DNA from 3 places in the Actinoplanes oblitus genome. Region 1 is predicted to be linked to each of the others. Evidence: riboswitches for the same ligand, from Rfam matches in the RefSeq annotation. Region 1 holds a riboswitch; each other region holds the start of a gene.
What was found. A riboswitch is a leader RNA that binds a small molecule or an ion and turns the genes downstream of it on or off. The one in region 1 is predicted to bind cobalamin.

Region 1 (4,478 bases):
GGTTCGCCGGTACCGGCAACTTCGCTGTCCTGGGACTGAGTGCCCTCGGTGCGGTCATCGACCCGTTCCAGGCGGTCTTCGCGGCGGGCGTCGGCTGGCTGATGGAACATCTCGAACTTCTGCGCCAGCCGTTGGACTGGTTGGCCGGCGACCCGAAAGAGATCGAGGGTCACGCGACGACCTGGCGCGAGATGCGAATCCGTACCTACAAGACGGTGGAGTTCTTCGCAGGCCAGGTCGCTTCCAACACGGCGTCCTGGGAAGCGGAGGCAATCACCACGTACCGCGCGAAAGCAGCGGGAATGGCTGATGCCGTGCTCGCGCTCGGCGAGGTGGCCGGCGCCATGTCGGAGGCCACGCTGATCGCCGGGTCGATCGTGGGTGTGGTGCGCAACACCGTACGTGACCTGATCGCGGAGGTCGTCGGCGCGGCGATCTCGAAGGCGGTGCAGGCACTGCTGGTCGTGACGATTCCCAAGGTTCTGGCCGAAGTTGCGCTGCTGGTCGCCAAATACACCGGACGGATCACCCGGGTTCTGCAGCGACTCACCGAGGCCATCGCCGAGCTCGGCGGCAAACTTCCGATGGTGGCGGCGGTCTGTTCCCGGGTCAGAACCCTCATGGACGATGCCGTCTTCGGGTCGGTGTTCCTGAACTCGGCCAAGCTGGCCGAGGCGGACGGTTATCTCGCGGACAGTGAGGGCGCTCGGGCCGCGTTCAAGGCGGCATACCGGGCGTTCGACCAGGCCGACGAAGCCGTCTACGGTACGAAAGCAAAGGTCGCCGTGGATGCCCTGCGAGAAGGAATCAAGGGCAACAGCCTCCAGAACGGTAGTGCCACCGGAGATGCGATTCGCAAAGGCGGATCGGCGCAACCGCACATTGAAATTCCGCAATGAGGTGCAAAGGGGTGCGTGATGACTGATGAGAACCGCGCGGCCTACCGCAAGCGCCGCATGGCGGAGATCCTGGCGGAAGCCGAGGCCAACCGTGCCCGGTCGCGTGCTGCGCGGAAGGCGGCGGAGGCGGTCGAGTATGGGCCTCTCGCGTGGTTGCGCACTGTCCTGTTGGCTCTTGGTCTCTTGGCCGTCTCATTCCTGCTGATAGCCACCGCGATGACCGTCTCCCGCTTCACCGGTGCCGACTTCGCCGACGCTGATCGGACCGGGGTGGCCACGGTCGAGCGCTGCGAGCGTCGCGGGCCCGTCAGTCTGAGTGGATTCGGCTATTACAACGTCTGCACCGTGTCGATCGGATGGAGTGGAAGGTCCTCCGTGAAGATCGACAAGCCGGGTTTCTTCACTGACGAGAAACCCGGTGACACCTTCACGATCGGCGAGAACCCGGGCAGCCGGGGCCGTGTCGGGTATTCCCGTGCCGAGGTACCCGATCGTGGGTGGGTCACCTTCATCGGCGTGGTGATCTTCGGCGCCGGCCTGATTCCCGTCCTCTTCGTTGTCGCCCTCGTTTGGGAGGGGATGCGGAGGCTGTTCCGCCGTCGGCAACGTCCGTGAGGGGCGCGCGACACACCATGTGGCGTTGCGCTGCGTGTGGCGTACCCATATATAGTCTGCGATCGCAGCTGGTTCGGCCGCTCCCCGGAGCGGCCGAGGCAAGAGGGAATCCGGTGTGAGACCGGGACTGCCCCGCAGCGGTGAGTGGGAACGACCGCCGTCATGAAGCACTGGGCCGGGGAGGCCTGGGAAGCGACGGCCAGTAGGCATGAGCGATGCGCCCGCGAGTCCGAAGACCTGCCAGCGCGCCGCACGCGACCGTGTGCGGCGGTCGAAGGCCGCGTGGGACGGCCGACGCCTCGTGCTCCGCGCATGCCCGCATGCCCGGAGGCTGGTGTCTTCCCGCGCGTGCTCCGGCCGTGTTGACTCGCGAGGGAAGAGGGCCATGACGCTCACGCCGGAAAAGACGACAGTCCCGGACCAGCGCCGCCAGGTGATGCGGGTACGCAAGCGCGACGGCGAGCTGGTGCCGGTGGACCTGAACCGGATCGTCGCGGCGGTGGAGCGGTGGACCGCCGGGCTGGACGAGGTCGACCCGCTGCGGGTGGCCACCAAGACGATCAGCGGTCTCTACGACGGCGCCACCACGGAGGAGCTGGACAAGCTCTCCATCCAGACGGCGGCCGAGCTGATCGGCGAGGAGCCGCAGTATTCCAAGCTGGCCGCCCGCCTGCTCATCGACCTGGTGTCGCAGGAGGTCCGCGAGCAGGGCGTCACCAGCTTCGGCGAGTCCATCGCGCTCGGGCACGAACAGGGCCTGATCGGCGACGACACCCTCGCCTTCGTCACGAAGTTCGGTGCCGAGCTGGACGCGGCGATCGACCTGAGCGCGGATCTCCGCTTCGAGTACTTCGGCCTGCGCACCGTCGCCGACCGCTACCTCCTGCGCCACCCGACCAAGCGCATCCCGATCGAGACCCCGCAGTACTGGCTGCTCCGCGTCGCCTGTGGCCTGTCGGCCAACCCGGACGAGGCGATCGGCTTCTACCGCCTGATGTCGAGCCTCGCCTACCTGCCCAGCTCGCCCACGCTGTTCAACTCGGGCACCCGGCACACCCAGATGTCGAGCTGCTTCCTGGTCGACTCGCCGAAGGACGAGCTGGACTCGATCTACGAGCGGTACCACCAGGTCGCCAAGCTGTCGAAGTTCTCCGGCGGCATCGGCATCGCCTGGTCCCGGGTCCGCGGCCGGGGCGCCCTGATCCGGGGCACCAACGGCAGGTCCAACGGCATCGTCCCGTTCCTGAAGACGTTGGACGCCGGGGTCGCCGCCGTCAACCAGGGTGGCCGGCGCAAGGGCGCGGCCTGCGTCTACCTGGAGCCGTGGCACCCGGACATCGAGGAGTTCCTGGAGCTGCGGGACAACACGGGAGAGGAGTCCCGGCGTACGCATAATCTGAATCTGGCCAACTGGATCCCGGACGAGTTCATGCGCCGGGTCGAAGCCGACGAGGACTGGCACCTGATCGATCCGTCGGACGCTCCGGAATTGCCGGATCTGTTCGGGGAGGCGTTCGCCGACGCGTACCGAAAAGCGTCTGGGAAAGCAGTTAAAACGGTCAAGGCTCGGGACCTCTACGGGCGGATGATGCGGACGCTGGCGCAGACCGGCAATGGCTGGATGACGTTCAAGGATCGGTCGAACGCGCTGTCCAACCAGACCGGCGCGCCGGGCAACACCATTCACCTGTCCAACCTGTGCACCGAGATCCTCGAGGTGAACAGCGACGACGAGACGGCCGTCTGCAACCTCGGCTCGATCAACCTGGGCGCGCACACCACCGCCGGCGGGGTGGACTGGGAGCGGCTGCGGGAGACCGTGCGCACCGCTGTGGTCTTCCTGGACCGGGTGATCGACATCAACTACTACCCGTCGCGGCAGGCGGCCGCGTCGAACCCGCGCTGGCGCCCGGTCGGTCTCGGGCTGATGGGGCTGCAGGACGCGTTCTTCACGCTGCGGCTGCCGTTCGACTCGGCCGAGGCGAAGGAACTCTCCACCCGGGTCCAGGAGGAGATCTTCCTGACCGCGCTGGAGACGTCGGCAGGGCTAGCCGCCGAGTTCGGGCCGCACCCGTCGTTCGCCGAGACGCGGGCCGCCCGCGGGCAGCTGCACCCGGAGCTCTGGGGGGCGACCGTCAGCCAGGACGCGCGGTGGGCCGCCGTCAAGGAGCGGATCGCGGCGCACGGCCTGCGCAACTCGCTGCTGATCGCGATCGCCCCGACCGCGACCATCGCGTCCATCGCCGGCTGCTACGAGTGCATCGAGCCGCAGGTCTCCAACCTGTTCAAGCGCGAGACCATGTCCGGCGAGTTCCTGCAGATCAACACCTATCTGGTACGCGAGCTGAAGTCCCGTGGCCTGTGGAACGCGGGTGTCCGGGAGCAGATCAAGCGGGCCGAGGGATCGGTGCAGGAGATCGCCGCGCTGCCGGCCGACGTGCGGGAGATCTTCCGGACCGCGTGGGAGCTGCCCCAGCGTGCCCTGATCGACCTGGCCGCCGCGCGGGCGCCGTTCATCGACCAGTCCCAGTCGCTGAACCTGTTCCTGGCGGCGCCGACCATCGGCAAGCTGTCGTCGATGTACCTCTATGCCTGGAAGTCCGGGCTGAAGACGTCGTACTACCTGCGCTCGCGGCCGGCGACGCGCATCCAGCAGGCCACCGTGGCGGTGCCCGCCCTGGTGACCATCGGCGACGCCGAGGCGCTGGCCTGCTCCCTGGAAAACCCCGAATCGTGTGAGGCGTGCCAGTGATGTTGCTCGACCCCGGAATGGACCTGACCCTGCGGCCGATGAAGTATCCGCACTTCTTCGACCGGTTCAAGGACGCCATCAAGAACACCTGGACGGTCGAGGAGGTCGACCTGCACGCCGACCTGGCCGACCTGGCGGTGCTGTCGGACGCGGAGAAACACCTGGTGAGCCGGCTGGTCGCGTTCTTCGCCACCGGTGACACCATCGTCGCG
Region 2 (4,478 bases), 3.8 Mb from region 1:
ACGCGTGCGGCGGCGCGGCGGGTCTCCGGCTCGTCCCAGCTGAAGGCGTGCACCACTGACAAGTGAGTTCCGCGGGAGATCGCCTCCCGGGCGGCCAGGCGCACGGCGGCCAGGCCGGCCGCGGTCCCGTTCACCCCGGCCACCACCGGTGGCCGACTCGGGATCTGCATCGGTCCGACCTCCGCTTCCCGTTACGTTCTCGCAATATACCGATCATTATCTATGGCGCAACGGTCTATACCGACTGGTGACCAATGCCTCAACGGGTGGCCACCTGATGACCCATTCAGGTTGAGGGTTTACGGTGAACGGCAAAATCTTTGGGACATCTGCCGGTGAAGTGAGGGAAATACATGACGGATGTCAAGCTCGACCACCCTGGCGGGCAATTGTCGATGGGTGTGCGCGAGGCCGTCGACGGTCCGGGCGGCATCGACGTCAGTGCTCTGCTGAAGGAAACCGGTTACGTCACCCTCGACCAGGGTTTCGTCAACACCGCGTCGACCACGTCGTCGATCACCTACATCGACGGTGACGCCGGCATCCTGCGGTACCGCGGATACCCGATCGAGCAGCTGGCCGAGAAGTCGACCTTCCTCGAGGTCTCGTACCTGCTGATGAAGGGGGAGCTGCCGACCGAGGCGCAGCTGCGCGACTTCGCCGACAAGATCCGGGTGCACACGCTGCTGCAGGAGGAGATGCGGACGTTCTTCTCCGGTTTCCCCCGCGACGCGCACCCGATGGCGGTGCTCTCCTCGGCGGTGACCGCGCTGTCCACGTTCTACCAGGACGCGCTCGACCCGCTCGACGACGAGCAGGTGGAGATCTCCGCGATCCGGCTGATGGCGAAACTTCCGACCATCGCGGCGTACGCCTACAAGAAGTCGATCGGCCACCCGCTGCCGTACCCGGACAACTCGCTCGACTACGTCGAGAACTTCCTGCGTCTGACGTTCGGCCTGCCGACCGTCAACTACGACGTCGACCCCAAGGTCGCGAAGATCCTCGACATGCTGTTCATCCTGCACGCCGACCACGAGCAGAACTGCTCCACGTCGTCGGTGCGGCTGGTCGGCTCGGCCCAGGCGAACCTGTTCGCCTCGGTCTCGGCCGGCATCAACGCGCTGTCCGGCCCGCTGCACGGCGGCGCCAACGCGGCGGTCCTCGAGATGCTCGAGCAGATCCGCAAGGACGGCGGCGACGTCAACTCGTTCGTCACCCGGGTGAAGAACAAGGAAAAGGGCGTCAAGCTGATGGGCTTCGGCCACCGGGTCTACAAGAATTACGACCCGCGCGCCGCCATCGTCAAGAAGGCCGCCCAGGAGATGCTCTCGACCCTGGAGACGCCGGACCCGCTGCTGGACATCGCGTTCCAGCTCGAGGAGATCGCACTGCGCGACGACTACTTCGTCTCCCGCAAGCTGTACCCGAACGTCGACTTCTACACCGGCCTGATCTACAAGGCCATGGGTTTCCCGACGAAGATGTTCACGGTGCTGTTCGCGATCGGTCGCCTGCCGGGCTGGATCGCCCAGTGGCAGGAGATGATGCACGACCCGGCCAACAAGATCGGTCGCCCGCGGCAGATCTACACCGGCTCGCCGGTGCGCGACTTCGTGCCGATGTCGCAGCGCTGAGAGGGTCCGGCGCGGACTCGGAGGCGGAGCCCGACCCGGACTGTCGAACGGCGCCCCACCGGTTCTCCGGTGGGGCGTTTTTCGGCACTGAACATGCCTTGACAGTTATATTTCCGGAGCGGCATGTTGGGGGTGTGGACGTCCTGGAGGTGCTCGCCGAACCGGCCCGCCGGCGCATCGTCGACGCGCTGCTGACCCGCGAGGCGAGCGTGAGCGACCTGGTCGGCGCGCTCGGCATGAGCCAGCCGGCGGTCTCCAAACACCTGCGGGTGCTGCGCGAGGCCGGCGTGGTCTCCGTGCGCGCGCAGGCCCAGCAGCGGATCTACCGCCTCGAGGCGGCGCCGTTCCGGGCGCTGGACGGGTGGCTGCGGCCGTACCGGAAATTGTGGGAAAGCCACCTGGACGCCCTGGACAGACATCTCGCGTCGACAACATCGGAGGGGGAACCGTGACCGGACCGCTCACCGAGGCCAGCGTGGTCGCCGACGGCGACCGCTGGACCCTGATCTTCATCCGCGAGCTGCGCCAGCCGCCCGAGCAGGTGTGGCCCGCGCTGGTCGACCCGGACCGGCTCGACCGCTGGGCGCCCTTCACCGCCTCGCGCCCGCTGACCGAGACCGGCCCCGCCACCCTGACCATGGCCGACGGCGACGAGCGCACCGCGCTGCCCGCGCAGGTGCGCCGGGTCGAGCCGCCGCACCTGCTGGAGTACACCTGGGGCGAGGACCTGCTGCGCTGGGAGCTGGAGCCGGCCGAGGGCGGTACCCGGCTGACGTTGCGGCACACGCTGGCCGATCGGGACATGGACGCGATGGTCGCGGCCGGCTGGCACCTCTGCGCGGACGTGCTGGGCAGGTTGCTGGCGGGCGAGGAGGTCACCGCGATCCGTGGCCGGGACGCGATGAACCACGGCTGGGAGAGACTGCGCGACCACTACGCCGCCGTCTTCGCCGGGCGGAATCAGTAGTCTAGGGTCGCGATCATGACCGTAATCGGACTTCAGCGCCTTATCGTGTCGGTAGCGGACCTGGCCCGGAGCCGGGCTCTCTATCAGGAGGTGTTCGGTCTCGCCGAGAAGTCGGCGTTCGGGGACCTCGTGACGCTCACCGTTCCCGGCACGACCACCGAGCTGATGCTGCACCGGCGGCCGCCGACCTCGGGGCTGGCCGGGGTGGCGATCAGCTTCCGGGTGGACGACGTCGACGCGGTGACCGCCGCGGCGGAGAAGGCCGGGGCCACCGTGATCGACGCGCCGGAGGACCAGCCGTGGGGCGAGCGGCAGGCGGTGCTCACCGACCCCGACGGGCACGTGCTCTGCCTGGTCTCGGTCTGACGGCCCGGGGCGGCCGGTGTGATCTCGCTGGTCGTCGTTTGACGGGCCCGGCCCGCGGTCGGAAAGATGGGACCTCGAGCGGTTGCGGAGGAACCCGGTGCGAATCCGGGACGGTCCCGCCACTGTGACCGGGGAGCGACCCGCTGACGCGATCAGCACGCCACGGCCCGCCGGGCCGGAAGGTGAGCGGGAAACGGCGATCCGGGAGTCAGGAGACTCCGGCCGCTCGTGACAGCCGACGCGCGGGCGTGGACACCCGCCGGGAGGGAACACCCTGTGACGACTCCGTACCCGTTCTCCGCCGTGGTCGGCCTCGACGACCTACGCCTCGCCCTGCTGCTGACCTCGGTCTCCCCGGCCGTCGGCGGCGTCCTGGTCCGCGGCGAGAAGGGCACCGCCAAGAGCACCGTCGTCCGGGCCCTCGCCGCCCTGCTCCCACCGGTCACGGTGGTCCGTGGCTGCCGCTTCGCCTGCGACCCGGCCGCGCCCGACCCGGACTGCCCGGACGGCCCGCACACCGCCGACACCCCCGCCGCGCACCGCCCGGCCAGCCTCGTCGAGCTACCGGTCGGCGCCACCGAGGACCGGGTCGTCGGTACCCTCGACATCCAGCGCGCCCTGGCCGACGGCGTCAAGGCGTACGAACCGGGGCTGCTCGCCGCCGCCCACCGCGGTGTGCTCTACGTCGACGAGGTCAACCTCCTGCCGGACCACCTGGTCGACCTGCTCCTGGACGCCGCCGCGATGGGCCGCGCCCACGTCGAGCGCGACGGCGTCTCGGTCAAGCACGCCGCGCGCTTCCTGCTGGTCGGCACGATGAACCCGGAGGAGGGCGAACCCCGCCCCCAGCTGGTCGACCGGTTCGGCCTGGTGGTCACGGTCGCCGCCCCACGCGACGCCACCCAGCGCGCCGAGGTGGTCCGCCGCCGCCTGGCGTACGAGCTGGACCCGGCCGGGTTCGCCGCCCGCTTCGCCGCCGACGAGCGGGAGTACGCCGCCCGGATCGCCGCCGCCCGCGCCATCCTGCCGGCCGTCGTGCTGCCCGACGCCGAACTGGACCGTATCGCCCGGGTCTGCCTGGCCTACGGGGTCGACGGCATGCGCGCGGACATCGTGGTGGCCCGCTGCGCCGTCGCCCTGGCCGCCTGGCACGGCCGCGACCGGGTCACCGCCGAGGATGTCCGCGACGCGGCCCGCCTGGCCCTGCCGCACCGCCGCCGGACCGATCCGCTCGACCCGCCCGGCACCGACGAGGAGAAACTCGACCAGGCCCTGGCCGAAGCCGACCGGCAGGCCCGGGAGGAGGCCGCGGGCGAGACCCCCGACGACCCGCGGCCGGACGACGACCCGGACGGCGGTCCGGACGGTGACCCCGGCGGTCCGGACGACCGCGGCCCGGGCGGCGGTCCCGGCGGTGGCAGCCCGCCCGGCGGTCCGCAGGGCGGCGCCCCGGCCGCCGCCGACACCCCGATGCCTGCCGGCACCCCGCCGGACTCGGGTCCCGGCGC
Region 3 (4,478 bases), 2.2 Mb from region 1:
CCACCTCGGCCAGCGTCCCGATCCGTTCCTCGGCCATCGTCGCGCGCTCCACGTAGAACGCGTCCTTGAGCCGGCCGGCCCGCTCCAGCGCCGTCCGCACCCCGTCGAACGTCCGCCCCAGCTTCATCACCGCGGCCGAGTCGGTCGCCGCGAGCCGCCGCGCCAGCTCGTCCGGCGGCAGCGTGCCGGGCAGCACGGTGAGCACCTCGTCGCGTTCCATCAGCGGCCGCCCGAGCACCGCCGACGCCGCGCTCACCGACGTCACGCCGGGCACCACCGCGGTCTCGTAGCGATGCGCCAGCCGCTTGTGCATGTGCATGTAGGACCCGTAGAAGAACGGGTCGCCCTCGGCCAGCACCACGACGTCCCGCCCGGCGTCCAGGTGCGCGGCGAGCCGGGCCGCGGCCCGCTCGTAGAACTCGTCGATGGCGCCCTGGTAACCACCCGGGTGATCGGTCGTCTCGGTGGTCACCGGGTAGATCAGCGCCTCCTCGATCTGCCCGTCCCGCAGGTACCCGGCAGCGATCGCCCGGGCGTTGCTGCGCCCGTGCCGCGCCGCGTGATAGGCGATCACGTCGGCCGCCCCGATCAGCCGCGCCGCCTTGACCGTCACCAGTTCCGGGTCACCGGGCCCGAGCCCCACCCCGTAGAGCCGCCCGCGAACCACGTCGTTCGTCATGTCCCGTTCCACTCCCGCGACGCCGGTCATCGCCCCGCCGCCCTGCCATCCGTCATTCCGCTTACCAGTCGCCGCCGCACCCCGGTCGCCATTCCGCTCCCGAGGTCCGCCCCGGCGGCTGGGCCGCTCGTCATTCCGGTCCCGGGGCCCACCCCGGCCGCCGCGCCGCTCGTCACTCCGCTTCCGAGGCCAGGGCGTTCACCGCGGCCGCTGTCATCGCGCTGCCGCCCCGGCGGCCTCGGACGATCAGGTATTCCAGACCGGACTCGGCCAGCGCCTCCTTCGACTCGGCAGCGCCGATGAAGCCGACCGGGATGCCGATCACCGCCGCCGGCCGCGGCGCACCGGCCGCCACCATCTCCAGCAGCCGGAACAGCGCCGTCGGCGCGTTGCCGACAGCCACCACGGCACCGCCGAGGCGGTCACCCCAGAGATCGAGGGCCGCGGCGCTGCGGGTGTTCCCGATGCGTGCGGCGATTTCCGGTACGCCGGGGTCGCGCAACATGCAGACCACGTCGTTCCCGGCGGGCAGCCGCGAGCGGGTCACCCCGGAAGCCACCATCTCGGCGTCACAGAGGATCGGCGCCCCGTCCAGCAGCGCCTTCCGCGCGGCGATCGCCACACCTGGGCTGAACCGGACATCCCGCACCAGGTCCACCATCCCGCACGCGTGGATCATCCGAACCACCACCCGCGCGACGTCGGCCGGTAGGCCGCCCAGGTCCGCCTCGGCCCGGATCGTGGCGAACGACCGCCGATAGATCTCCGCGCCGTCCCGTTCGTAATCCATCAGCCTCTCCTCGCCCCCGCCACCACGTCCCCCAGCGGATCCACCGGGAATGTCACCGTCTGTCCCGTGCCGTCGGTCGCCGCCTCCGGCAGCCGGTTCACCGGGAGTCCCGTCTCCGGTCCGGAGCGGGCCGCCTCGGCTTGCCGGAGCGGCGAATCGACCGCCTGGGCGCTCTCGGTCAGCAGGCCGTCAGCGGACCTGCGGGTCACCGCGTAACCGGCGCCGGTCGCCTCGACCCGCACGTGCGCGCCCGCCGGGCTCCCGCACGCTCGCTCGCAGCCCACCCAGTGCACCGGCAGCCCGGCCACGAACCGGCTCGCCGCCTCGGCGTCGGACCGCACGTCGGCCAGCGATTTCGCACACCCGGGCCGCCCCGCGCAGGCCGTCACCCCGGTCCACCGGGACGTCGCGGTCACCACCAGCCCCGCCGCGGCCAGCCGCTCGGTCCAGGACGCCGCCTCGGCAGCGGTGAGACCGGGCACCAGGACACCGCGCCACGGCGTGACGACCAGCCGCTTGGCCTCCGCCAAGACTCTCGTCTGGGTGCCCTCGAGCCGCCCCAAGGGCACCAAAGCCCCCGCCGCGCACTGATCGCCATCGGTCACCACGCCGACCAGCACCGCCGCGTTCACGTCCCCGGCCGCCGCCCCCGGCGGTCCGCTGAGGGTGACCGGCCGGCTCGCCGCCACCGGCGCCAAACCGAGCGTTTCCACGACCCGCGCCGAGACCCGCCCCGGCCCGTCGGCCAGCTCCCGCAACCGCCACGCGGCACCCTTGCCACTCCGCTGCTCCTCCCGCTCGGCGAGGAACGCGTGCGCGCTCACGACCAGCGCCCGCACCACCGCGCCGGCATCCACCCGCAGCCCGGTGTCGCGCCCGCCGAACCGGAGCGCGAACGCGCCCGCCGGACCGGGGATCGCCGCGACATCGGCCGCGAGCGGCACCTCACCGATCGCGAACAGGAACTTGCCGGGCAGCCGGGCCAGCTCCGGATCGGCGCGGATCGCGGCGTCCAGCTCCGCCACCAACTCCCGCACGCGGGCGTCGGCGAGTGGTGGGGCGGCGATGTTGCGTACCGAATCGTGGGTCGGTGACGGCAGCAGCCCCGCATCGCGCAAGCGATCGGCCAACCGCGCGGCGTCGCCCTCTTTCAGCGCTCTGAGCTGCAGATTTGCCCGGGAGGTCAACTCCAGGCGGCCGTCGCCGAACTCCTCCGCGAGCTCGCCGAGCAGGCCGAGCTGGGCGCCGGTCAGCAGGCCACCGGGCAGCCGGACGCGCGCCAGCAGCCCGTCGGCAGCGGCATGCAACCGCAGCGCGCCGGGGCAGGCGTCGGTGTCGGACTGTCGGTGGGCTGTCACGGCCCGGATACTACGGGCGGCCGCCGACAACAACGCCATCTCGGGTCGGCAGCATCACAACTTCGTCAGCGGCGTCACACTCCACTCCGGCCGAGCAGCGCAGCGAAGGGCAGCCGGCGCGGCATGACGGCGAGATGGGCGCGGTGAGCGTGACGCGGCGGAGGCGCGGCAGGGACGGAGCGAGCGGGGCAGGGCGGTGAGCGCGAGGGCGGCGCGGCGGGAACAAACCGGGCAGGCCGCACCCTCAGTGGCGTCGCGGACCAGCCGCCCCCGGCCGTCCGATAGCGTGTACCGGAACAAGTGAATCGAGCGGCGACGCCGCGGAGGAAGCCGGTGCGAGTCCGGCGCGGTCCCGCCACTGTCACCGGGCGCCACTGCCCGGGAGCCAGGAACTCCGGTCGCCGTTGATCTCTTACTACCCGGGGCGCGGACCCCGAGGGGGAGCGCACGCGTGTTTCTGCTGCTGTCGACGTCTGACACGGACCTGCTCAGCGCCCGGGCCAGCGGCTCGGCCTGGCGGCTGGCCAACCCGGCCCGCACCGGTGTCGCCGACCTGCCCGCCCTGCTCGACGGGGTGGAGCTGGTGGTGGTCCGCATCCTCGGCGGCCGCCGCGCGTGGGAGGAGGGGCTGGACGCGCTGCTCGGCGGCGACATCCCCGTGGTCGTCCTGGGCGGCGAGATGCTGCCGGACGCCGACCTGATGAAGCTCTCCACCATCCCGGCCGGTATCGCCGCCGACGCGCACACCTACCTCGCGCAGGGCGGTGCGGACAACCTCGTCGCGCTGCACGACTTCCTCTCCGACACCGTGCTGCTCACCGGCAACGGCTTCGCGCCGCCGACCGAGAGCCCGCAGTGGGGCCTCCTGCGGCGGACCCCGGCCGAGACGACCGCGCCCGCTCCGACGGTCGCGGTGCTCTACTACCGCGCCCACCACATGGCCGGCAACACCGCCTTCGTCGAGGCGCTCTGCCAGGCCATCGAGGCCAAGGGCGGCCGCCCCCTCCCGATCTTCACGGCCTCGCTGCGCACCGCACCGCCCGAGCTCCTCGCCGAGCTGCGCACAGCGGACGCCCTGGTGGTCACCGTCCTGGCGGCCGGCGGCACCCGCCCCGCCACCGCGAGCGCCGGCGGCGACGACGAGGCCTGGGACGTCGGCGTGCTGGCCGACCTGGACGTGCCGATCCTCCAGGGTCTCTGCCTGACCAGCTCGCGGACCGCCTGGGAGGCCAGCGACGACGGCCTCACCCCGCTCGACGCCGCGACCCAGGTGGCGATCCCGGAGTTCGACGGCCGGATCATCACGGTGCCGTTCTCGTTCAAGGAGATCGACCCGGACGGGCTGTCGGTCTACGTCGCCGACCCGGAGCGCGCGGCGCGGGTGGCCGGGATCGCCGTGGCGCACGCCCGGCTCCGGCACGTCCCGCCGGCCGAGCGGAAGATCGCGCTGATGCTGTCGGCCTATCCGACCAAGCACTCGCGGATCGGCAACGCGGTCGGGCTGGACACCCCGGCGTCGACTGTCGCGCTGCTCGCGGCGCTGCGCGACAGGGGCTACAAAGTCGGGAACTTCATCGACTACGACGGCGACGGCCTGATCCACACGCTGATCGCGGCCGGCGGTCAGGACCCGGACTGGCTGACCGAGGAG

Region 2: another riboswitch for cobalamin. It lies ahead of Actob_RS29225 (VWA domain-containing protein); the one in region 1 lies ahead of Actob_RS02310 (ribonucleoside-diphosphate reductase subunit alpha).
Region 3: another riboswitch for cobalamin. It lies ahead of cobN (cobaltochelatase subunit CobN); the one in region 1 lies ahead of Actob_RS02310 (ribonucleoside-diphosphate reductase subunit alpha).

What each region holds. Positions count from the first base shown of each region.
Region 1 covers NZ_CP126980.1:506,317-510,794, forward strand. Annotated here, with positions in the region: gene Actob_RS02300 (hypothetical protein) at 1-899, shown strand, start outside; gene Actob_RS02305 (DUF6346 domain-containing protein) at 918-1,514, shown strand; cobalamin riboswitch at 1,567-1,773, shown strand; gene Actob_RS02310 (ribonucleoside-diphosphate reductase subunit alpha) at 1,900-4,266, shown strand; gene Actob_RS02315 (ribonucleotide-diphosphate reductase subunit beta) at 4,266-4,478, shown strand, end outside.
Region 2 covers NZ_CP126980.1:6,474,382-6,478,859, reverse strand. Annotated here, with positions in the region: gene Actob_RS29250 (universal stress protein) at 1-170, opposite strand, end outside; gene Actob_RS29245 (citrate synthase) at 354-1,637, shown strand; gene Actob_RS29240 (ArsR/SmtB family transcription factor) at 1,772-2,089, shown strand; gene Actob_RS29235 (SRPBCC family protein) at 2,086-2,604, shown strand; gene Actob_RS29230 (VOC family protein) at 2,620-2,970, shown strand; cobalamin riboswitch at 3,033-3,211, shown strand; gene Actob_RS29225 (VWA domain-containing protein) at 3,199-4,478, shown strand, end outside.
Region 3 covers NZ_CP126980.1:8,118,728-8,123,205, reverse strand. Annotated here, with positions in the region: gene Actob_RS36080 (precorrin-2 C(20)-methyltransferase) at 1-679, opposite strand, end outside; gene Actob_RS36075 (precorrin-8X methylmutase) at 852-1,469, opposite strand; gene Actob_RS36070 (precorrin-3B synthase) at 1,469-2,827, opposite strand; cobalamin riboswitch at 3,124-3,243, shown strand; gene cobN (cobaltochelatase subunit CobN) at 3,279-4,478, shown strand, end outside.